2 regions of the Cohnella soli genome follow, and region 1 is predicted to be linked to the other one. Evidence: a T-box and tRNA genes for the amino acid it is inferred to sense, from the RefSeq annotation. Region 1 holds a T-box; the other holds one or more tRNA genes.
The links. A T-box is a leader RNA that pairs with one kind of tRNA and senses whether it is charged. The one in region 1 lies ahead of leuS (leucine--tRNA ligase), so its partner is inferred to be a tRNA-Leu.

Region 1 (4,503 bases):
GGACGGCAGCTCGTTCGGCGCGTTTAATGTATGGAGGACGAATTTCGGAGGGGCCTCCAGCAATCAATTCGTCGCGGATACGAACAAGGACGGCAAGGCGGACGCCATCGTTTTCTCTTCGGACGGCAACTGGTTCAATGCTCTCTCGACGGGAACGTCTTTTGCGCCGGAAGCTTATTGGACCGCAGGGCATGGTTACGGTTCGGTCGCCCAATATGCGTATGACGGCAACGGCGATGGATTTGCGGACGCCTATGTGTATTTCAACGCGGATCTGATCTCGCCGGACGGCAAGACGGGCGATTACGTAGGCAGGGAGTATGCCCGTGACCTGAAAAAGATAGACTCGGGAGATACGTTGATGAATTCCGGGTTCGGCTATCAGGCCACGCGGTTCATGCACGGCAACGTGACGGGGGATATGTACGGATGGCAGGCCAACGTGGCGTTCTATGCCGGCGTGAACGGAGGCACTTGGAAAGTGGAGCGTTACCGGCAGAACGATTCGGTGGCGAGCGATACGTGGGCGGGGTTCTCGCCGAAGCCGGCGTTATTGTACAGACCGCTGACGCTCGGTTCCTATCAAACCTATGACAGCGGAGACGCGGCGGTCATCGACGAGCATCTGGCGACGATCGCGGACGCGAAGATCGATTGGCTGCTGCTCGACGAGACGAACGGATTAAACAACGTCAGCGGTGCGATCCTGAACCGGGCAGCGAGGCTGGCGCAGCGAATCAAGAGTTGGAACGACAACGCGGCCAATCGCGACATCCGTTACGCCTTCGCCATCGGTCGGGCGCAATGGACGCAAGACCCGCTGTCGATCGAACAGGAAGCGGGACAAGTGTGGGACGAATTCGCCAACCATCCTTCTTACGGCGGCTCGAATTACTATTATCAGTTGGACGGCAAGCCGCTGCTCGTCGTCTACGTCGGTGCTTCCGTGCAGAATGCGTGGCGGAATTATACGGGGAGCAAGGCTAACTCGAATCATTTCACAGTACGTTTCGCCAGCAACGCTGCCGCCGGCGAATACGGCTGGCAATTGTCTGCTGCGGGCACGGTCGACAACGACGAGGTCATGAACGTCATGCCGGGCTGGAACAATCATGTCGGCAACCTGCCGATCGTGAACCGGAACAAAGGGACGTTCTACAGCCAGCTGACGTGGGAACGGGTGTTGAATCGGCCGGTCAAACCGCGCATCGTCATGATCAACTCCTTTAATGAATTCGCGGAGGATACCGGTATTCAGATTGCCGATACGAGCGGTCTAGCCGCCACCTCGGAGAAATGGACGAACAGCGAAGGCGTCCTGGATCCCGCGATGTACTGGAACATGACGAAAAACTATATCCGTCAGCTGCAAGTGCCGACCTCCACTTCGAAAGCGTCATCCGGTTTCTCCAGTACTCAGGGCGCGAACGGCTGGTCCTACGAGGAATGGCAGTTCAGCGGGACGACGCGGATGATCGTACCGATGACCTGGGATGCGGGTAACTGCAGATGGAAGGGCGGCGCCACGTACGCCTTGATCGGCAACAACTGGCAGCATCCGGACGTCAATCGGCAATCGGTCCGCGTCTTTACGGCTTCTTCGGCCGGCTCCGTCACCGTAACGGGCAATATCGCCAAGCAAACCGCGAACGGCAACGGCGTACGGGTCCAAATCCGCAAAAACGATCAGGTTATCTGGCCGAGCGGAGGTGGTTATGTTACTGTAACCGACACGGCGGGCGTGACTCCGTTCCTGACGACAACGGTTGCAGTCGGCGACAAGTTCCAGTTTGTTCTCGACAGCAACGGCGCGATCGATTACGACGGGACGAACTGGAATCCTACTGTCACGTACAGCTAGAATCGGAATCGGAAGATGAAACGGCATCGTCTGCGCGATTAAGACGATGCCGGTATCCCGTTTGAAGCCGCTGGCTCGCAAACGTGGGTGGGGGACATTATCTCAGAACAGATATAGGGTGACATTATCACAGCACAACGACAACACTAGCGGGTTAACTTGACATCGTTCGCGCGGATGGCTATAATCATGGCATACTTTGGCTGAGAAGAGGAGCAGTAGTCGCTGCAGCGTCACCCAGAGAGCCGGCGGAAGGTGTAAGCCGGTTGGCGCATACGACGAACTCGCCTTGGAGCCACCGGGCCGAACGAGTCATTTTCGCTTAAGCGGAATGATTATCAAGCCGGGCGTTACCTCTCGTTACGGGGTTAGAGTGGGCGGCGATCCAGGCAGGACGTCCGTCAACTAGGGTGGTACCACGGGAATTCGAACTCTCGTCCCTAGCGTTAATGCTAGCGGCGGGAGTTTTTTGTTGCGACAATTAGAACTTGAGGGAGTTAATGACCATGTCTCACGACAACGCGCACGGCTACCAGCCGACGAAGATCGAACCGAAATGGCAAAAAGTTTGGGACGGGAACAAAACGTTCCGTACGACCGAAGACGCGGGAAAACCGAAATTTTACGCGCTCGACATGTTCCCTTATCCATCCGGAGCGGGGCTGCACGTCGGCCATCCGGAAGGGTATACGGCAACCGATATCGTGAGCCGTTACAAGAGGATGAAAGGCTTTAACGTCTTGCACCCGATGGGTTGGGATGCATTCGGCTTGCCGGCGGAGCAGTACGCGCTTCAAACCGGTCGTCATCCGCGTGAAATTACATTCGAGAATATCGACAATTTCCGCCGACAAATCAAATCGCTCGGTTTCTCGTACGACTGGGACCGGGAGTTCAGCACGACGGATCCGGACTATTATAAGTGGACGCAATGGATTTTTATACAACTATACAAAAAAGGTTTGGCCTACGTCGCCGAAGTGCCTGTTAACTGGTGTCCAGCGCTGGGCACGGTGCTCGCGAACGAGGAAGTAATCGACGGGCTTAGCGAACGCGGCGGCCACCCGGTCATCCGCAAGCCGATGCGTCAGTGGATGCTGAAAATTACCGAATACGCCGAGCGTCTGCTCGAAGATTTGGAAGAACTCGATTGGTCCGAGAGCATCAAGGATATGCAGCGCAACTGGATCGGCAAGTCTTCCGGTGCGGAAGTCACGTTCGCGATCGATGGTCACGATGCTGCGCTGATTGTGTTCACGACGCGTCCTGACACGCTGTTCGGAGCGACATATTGCGTGCTTGCGCCTGAACATGAATTGATTGGGTCAATCGCTTCCGCCGAGCAGAAGGCGACAGTCGAAGCTTATGTCGAACAGGCAGCGCGCAAAAGCGATCTTGAACGCACCGACCTGGCAAAAGACAAAAGCGGCGTGTTCACGGGCGCGTATGCGATCAACCCGGTGAACGGCGCGAAGCTGCCGATCTGGATCGCCGACTACGTGCTTGGCGGTTACGGCACGGGCGCCATTATGGCTGTTCCCGGTCACGACGACCGCGACTGGGAATTCGCGAAGAAGTTCGGCTTGCCGATCATCGAAGTCGTGGAGGGCGGCAATGTGGAAGAAGCCGCGTATACGGGCGACGGCAAACTCGTCAACTCGGACTTCTTGAACGGACTTGCGACGAAAGAAGCAATCGCCGCGATGATCGCGCGTCTTGAGCAAGACGGCAAAGGACAAGGCAAAGTAACATACCGGTTGCGCGACTGGTTGTTCAGCCGCCAACGGTATTGGGGCGAGCCGATTCCTGTGCTGCACTACGAGGACGGCACGATGGACACCGTCCCGGAAGAGGATTTGCCGCTTCTGCTGCCTGACGTAGACGCGATCCAGCCTTCCGGCACCGGCGAATCTCCTCTCGCTAACGTGACGGAGTGGGTGAACGTCGTCGATCCGCGCAACGGCAAGAAGGCGCGTCGCGAGACAAATACAATGCCGCAATGGGCGGGAAGCTGCTGGTACTATTTGCGCTTCATCGATCCGAAGAATGCGGATGCGATTTGCTCGCCGGAGAAGCAGAAGGAATGGCTGCCGGTCGATTTATACATTGGCGGCGCGGAGCATGCGGTACTGCATTTGTTATACGCGCGGTTCTGGCACAAAGTGCTGTACGACATCGGCGTCGTGAACACGAAAGAGCCATTCCACAAGCTTGTTAACCAAGGTATGATTCTCGGTACGAACAACGAGAAAATGTCCAAATCCCGCGGCAACGTCATCAATCCGGACGACATCGTTACAGAATTCGGCGCGGATACGCTTCGCCTTTACGAGATGTTCATGGGGCCGCTCGAAGCGACGAAGCCTTGGAATACGAATGGCGTCGAAGGCGTGTTCAAGTTCCTGGCTCGCGTGTGGAGACTGTTCGTGAACGAGGAAACCGGCGAGCTGAACGCCAAAATCCAGGATGTACCTGGTGACGAAACATTCCGCCGCACTTGGCACAAAAGCCTCAAAAAAGTCGGCGAAGATTTCGAGAACTTGCGCTTTAATACGGCGATCAGCCAGTTGATGATTTTCGTGAACGAAGCGTACAAGACGGAAACGTTGCCGAAACAAGCGATGATCGACTTCGTTCAAATG
Region 2 (4,503 bases), on a different contig from region 1:
TGTTACGCACGACTTGTCTCTCGCGGGCAAGGTTGACCGGGTCGTCGCTATTCGCGACGGACTGACGAGTACGGAATTTATCAAACGCAACCCGAATCTGGATTCGGCGGTGTCCTTGTCCGCCGGGCAGGAGACGGACGAAGGACACGAAGCATTCGTTGTCGTCGATCGGGTCGGGCGCTTGCAAATTCCGAAAGAGTATTTAAGTGCTTTATCGATTGGAGACAAGGCGAGTATGGAGTTCGATGGCGACAAGATCGTCATCACGAAACCGAAATCATTGGAGGGGGACCCACCCGCATGAACAAGAAAAAAATGACCCGCAAGTGGATGTTATCCGGCATGGCGCTGAGCCTGCTCGTACCTACCCTGGCGGCGTGCAGCACCGACAAAGGCAAAGATTCAGACGTTCGCAGAACGCTTCGCATCGGCACAATGTCCGGAAGCAAGCAGGATGAAATATGGTTCCGTCAGCAATTCACAGACATGTTCGAGCTGACGCATGACGGCATCGACATCGAGATCGTACCTGCGATCGACTACACGGAAAACCAATTCGAAGACCAGTCGAAGCAGCAAGAGCAGCCTGATCCGCTCGAGAAGGTCAAAGCGATCATGACGGGGAACAACCCGGTCGACGTTATGATTTTCGATATGAGCATGCTTTCGCCTCTCGTAAACGAGAACCTGCTTAAGCAGCTCGATCCGTTGATGAAGGAAAACTCCATTGATCCGAACGATTTCGTACCGGCAGTGATTGATTCGATCAAGGAGCAAGGCAACAACTTCGTTTATGCTCTTACCCCGACGTTTACACCTTCGGCCTTATACTATAATAAGAAACTGTTCCAGAAAGTTAGCGCTGAAATGCCGAAAGACGGCATGAGCTGGGACGATGTGTTTAATCTCGCGCGCAGAATGAAATCGGGCACTGGTAAAGACGCGGTATACGGCTTTAGCTTTAACCAGTGGGGCGGCAGCGAAAACTTCTGGGATTTGCAAAATTTTGCGGCTCCGCTGCAACTGAAAATGTACGACGACAAAGCGGAGACGATGACCGTCAATACGCCGCAGTGGGAAGCGGTATGGAAAACATTCTCGGACTTGTACAAAGACCACGTTACGCCTCGTCAGGAAGACATGAACGCGATGTACAGCGAACCGAAGACTGATGGCAGAAACAATCCATTCCAAGGCCAATTGTTCCTGAACGGTAAAGTCGCGATGACGATCGGCGGTTACGATTTGATCAACCAAATCGAACAATATAACGACAATGCCGACAAGCTCAAGCTGGAGAGGCTCGATTGGGACGTCGTCAGCGTTCCGTTCCACGCGGGACACGAAGGCGTCGGCGGCAGCATTTATCTGAACAACCTGTCCGGCATTAACTCTAAGGCGGCGAACCCGGACGATGCTTGGGAGTTCGTGAAGTTCATGAACGGCAAAGAATGGTCGAAGCTGAAGGCGCGCAGCACGTACGAAATGCCGGCTCGCAAAGAATTCGTGAAAGTGCGCGAAGGCTTGAGCTACAATGTCGATGCATTTACGAAAGTGAAGCCTGCTCCAATGCTGCAATCTTCTCTGAAAGAACAGAAGTTGCTACGTGAAAAACCGAACCTGTATATGGTGACGGAGCTCGGCAACCGTTTCTACATGGAAGTTATGCAAGGCAAGAAATCGGTAAAAGAAGGTCTGGCAGGCTGGGAGACAAAAGGCAACGATTTGCTGCAAAAAATCAAAACGAATCCGAAAGGCCAAATCGACGGCGTATTCGACGACGTATACGGCGGTGGCGGTGGTGGCGGCATCATGTATGACAAAGTCGAGGCTGCTGCAAGCGCAGGCTAAGAAGAAGCAGCAAGTTCAAATGAGTGTCATAAGAAACGAACCGTTACTCCCGACCGGGAGCAGCGGTTCGTTTTTTTCGCGGGAAACGCGGGCATCCTATGATCATCCACGGTTTACACGAAAAGGAGATCGAGGAACGATGATGAAATGGGTGTATTGGTCGAAGCTGTACGACAGCAAATTCCAAGCAGGCTGCCTGGTTCAGCGAATGGAGCATGATGGTTGGGTATTCGGACTCGATGTGCCTCGAGAAATCGAAGTATTCCGTTCCAAAAAAGGCAAATACGGCGTGCGATACATGCCATAAAGGATTCGAATTTTTGCCCGCTCCGGTGTTGGCTGGAAGCTTTTCCTGTGCTAAGCTGAGACAGAGAGCAACGCAATGGAGGGGAACGCACATGGACATGCGCAAAATGCCGATATCCGCCGACACGGCTGTTAAGCTGGCTGCTTATATGAAGGTGCCGCTCGAGCATCTGATGCATATGCCGCAGCATATGTTGCTGCAGAAGCTGGCAGAGATGGCGAAATCGCAAGTGGACGGAGCAGAGAAAGATTCGCACAATTCGGGCGAAAAATCATAATAAAGGTTGACGATTGTATGTCCAATATAGTATATTATTCCTTGTCGCTAATTATTGTCGACGTGTTCAGATGACGCGGGGTGGAGCAGCCCGGTAGCTCGTCGGGCTCATAACCCGAAGGCCGCAGGTTCAAATCCTGCCCCCGCAACCAACCTTTTCTCTGACCGAGACGAGGGCCTTTAGCTCAGTTGGTTAGAGCGGTCGGCTCATAACCGATTGGTCGGGGGTTCGAGTCCCTCAAGGCCCACCATTATGATCATCTTGCCGGGATGGCGGAATTGGCAGACGCACAGGACTTAAAATCCTGCGGTAGGTGACTACCGTACCGGTTCGACCCCGGTTCTCGGCACCACAGAATAAGCTCGAAATCCCTTGATACGAAGGGATTTTTTTTATTTTCTTTTCATTAGCCTATCCGCGACACTACCTCATCTGTAACCTGTTATTCACCGTCCGTTCATATTCGCTTCCTATACTTTAGTCATACCGAAGGAGGGAAGCACAATGTATTTAGCCATTCGAGAAATGAGGTTTGCAAAGGCGCGGTATACGTTAATCGCTACAATTATGGTGCTTGTTGCATTTCTTGTTCTGTTTGTCACCGGACTTGCGCAGGGGCTGGCGTATGACAACGCCGCTTCCGTTAAGAATATGGCTGCAACGCATTTTGTGTTGGAACAGGACTCCAATCACCGTTTCACCCGATCTCAGATCGATCAGAATCAGGTTGATAAGGCCGGTTCCATAGTAGGGAAAGAGAATGCACAATCGCTTGGCGTGAAAATGACAACGGTTATTCCATCGGGGGAAACGACGAAGATTGACGTGACGCTGCTCGCGGTTAATCTCGATGGATGGCTGGCGCCGACAATAACGGAAGGATCGCCCATCTCGGATCAGACCAAAGATCATGTTCTTGTCGATCAAAAGCTGTCTGATTCCGGAGTTAAAATCGGCTCGATTATTGTAGATCAAGCTTCGGGACAAAAATGGACCGTAAGCGGCTTTGTAAAAAACGAGTCGTTCAGTCATACTCCGGCTGTCTTTCTAAATAATCAGGATTGGATCAATCTTCAAGAACAAACACATATACGTCAAGGAAACGGCTCGGCGTCGGGCAGTAAAATTTACAATGCGATCGCCATTAAAGCCTCGAGTGACAAAGTGAAGGAACTTCAGTCCCTGCTGCCCAATACGGAAGTGATAAAGAAGTCCGAAGCAGTATCCGCGATTCCGGGCTACAAAGAAGAGCAAGGCTCGCTTATGATGATGATCGCATTTTTATTTGTCATCTCTGCCTTTGTGCTGGCTGTATTCTTTTATGTCATCACGATTCAGAAAACCAGTCAATTCGGGATATTGAAAGCCATCGGTACGCGTACAGCCTATCTGGCTAGAAGCGTGACGCTGCAAGTGTTGGTCTTATCGGTCGGCAGTTTGGTCCTTAGCGTCCTGTTGGTTCAATTGTTCGAGGCCGTATTGCCAAGTTCCATGCCATTTCAATTAGGCTTCGCAACCTTGGCGCTTACATGCCTGTCCTTTGTCATAATGTCTTTGGCCGGTTCGCTGATTTCGGTGTGGAAAGTCGCCAAAATTGACGCTTTGGATGCGATTGGGAGGACAGCGGCATGAAAAAGAGACTTGTATTGCAGGAGATTACGCGGACGTTTGAGGATGGCGGTATCGAAAGAACGATTTTGGATAAGCTTAACCTTGAGGTGGCCGAAGGTGAGCTTGTTGCGGTAATGGGCCCTTCAGGCTCGGGCAAAAGTACGTTCTTGTCCATAGCGGGAGCACTACTTGAACCGACGAGCGGGCATGTCCTTCTCGATGGAGAATCCATTATCGGTAAAGACAAGCAACAACTTTCCGAACTACGGCTTCAAAAGATCGGATTTATTTTTCAAAGCGCCAACTTGATTCCGTACTTGAAAGTCGAAGAACAACTGGTGTTGGTAGCTAAGCTTTCCGGGATGAGAAAGGCAAAGGCAACCGAACGAGCAAAAGAATTACTCGATAAGATGGGGTTGTCGCATCGACGAACCGCATATCCTGAGAAGCTCTCAGG

Region 2: it encodes a tRNA-Leu, which carries the amino acid that the T-box ahead of leuS (leucine--tRNA ligase) is inferred to sense. The anticodon was not compared.

Annotation. Positions count from the first base shown of each region.
Region 1 covers NZ_JBHSMI010000029.1:64,448-68,950, reverse strand. The annotation lists gene ACFPOF_RS20695 (FG-GAP-like repeat-containing protein) at 1-1,861, shown strand, start outside; T-box leader at 2,058-2,306, shown strand; gene leuS (leucine--tRNA ligase) at 2,368-4,503, shown strand, end outside.
Region 2 covers NZ_JBHSMI010000020.1:92,032-96,534, forward strand. The annotation lists gene ACFPOF_RS10165 (ABC transporter ATP-binding protein) at 1-304, shown strand, start outside; gene ACFPOF_RS10170 (ABC transporter substrate-binding protein) at 301-1,851, shown strand; gene ACFPOF_RS10175 (hypothetical protein) at 1,991-2,158, shown strand; gene ACFPOF_RS10180 (YycC family protein) at 2,256-2,435, shown strand; tRNA gene ACFPOF_RS10185 (tRNA-Met) at 2,510-2,586, shown strand; tRNA gene ACFPOF_RS10190 (tRNA-Ile) at 2,609-2,685, shown strand; tRNA gene ACFPOF_RS10195 (tRNA-Leu) at 2,699-2,787, shown strand; gene ACFPOF_RS10200 (ABC transporter permease) at 2,940-4,067, shown strand; gene ACFPOF_RS10205 (ABC transporter ATP-binding protein) at 4,064-4,503, shown strand, end outside.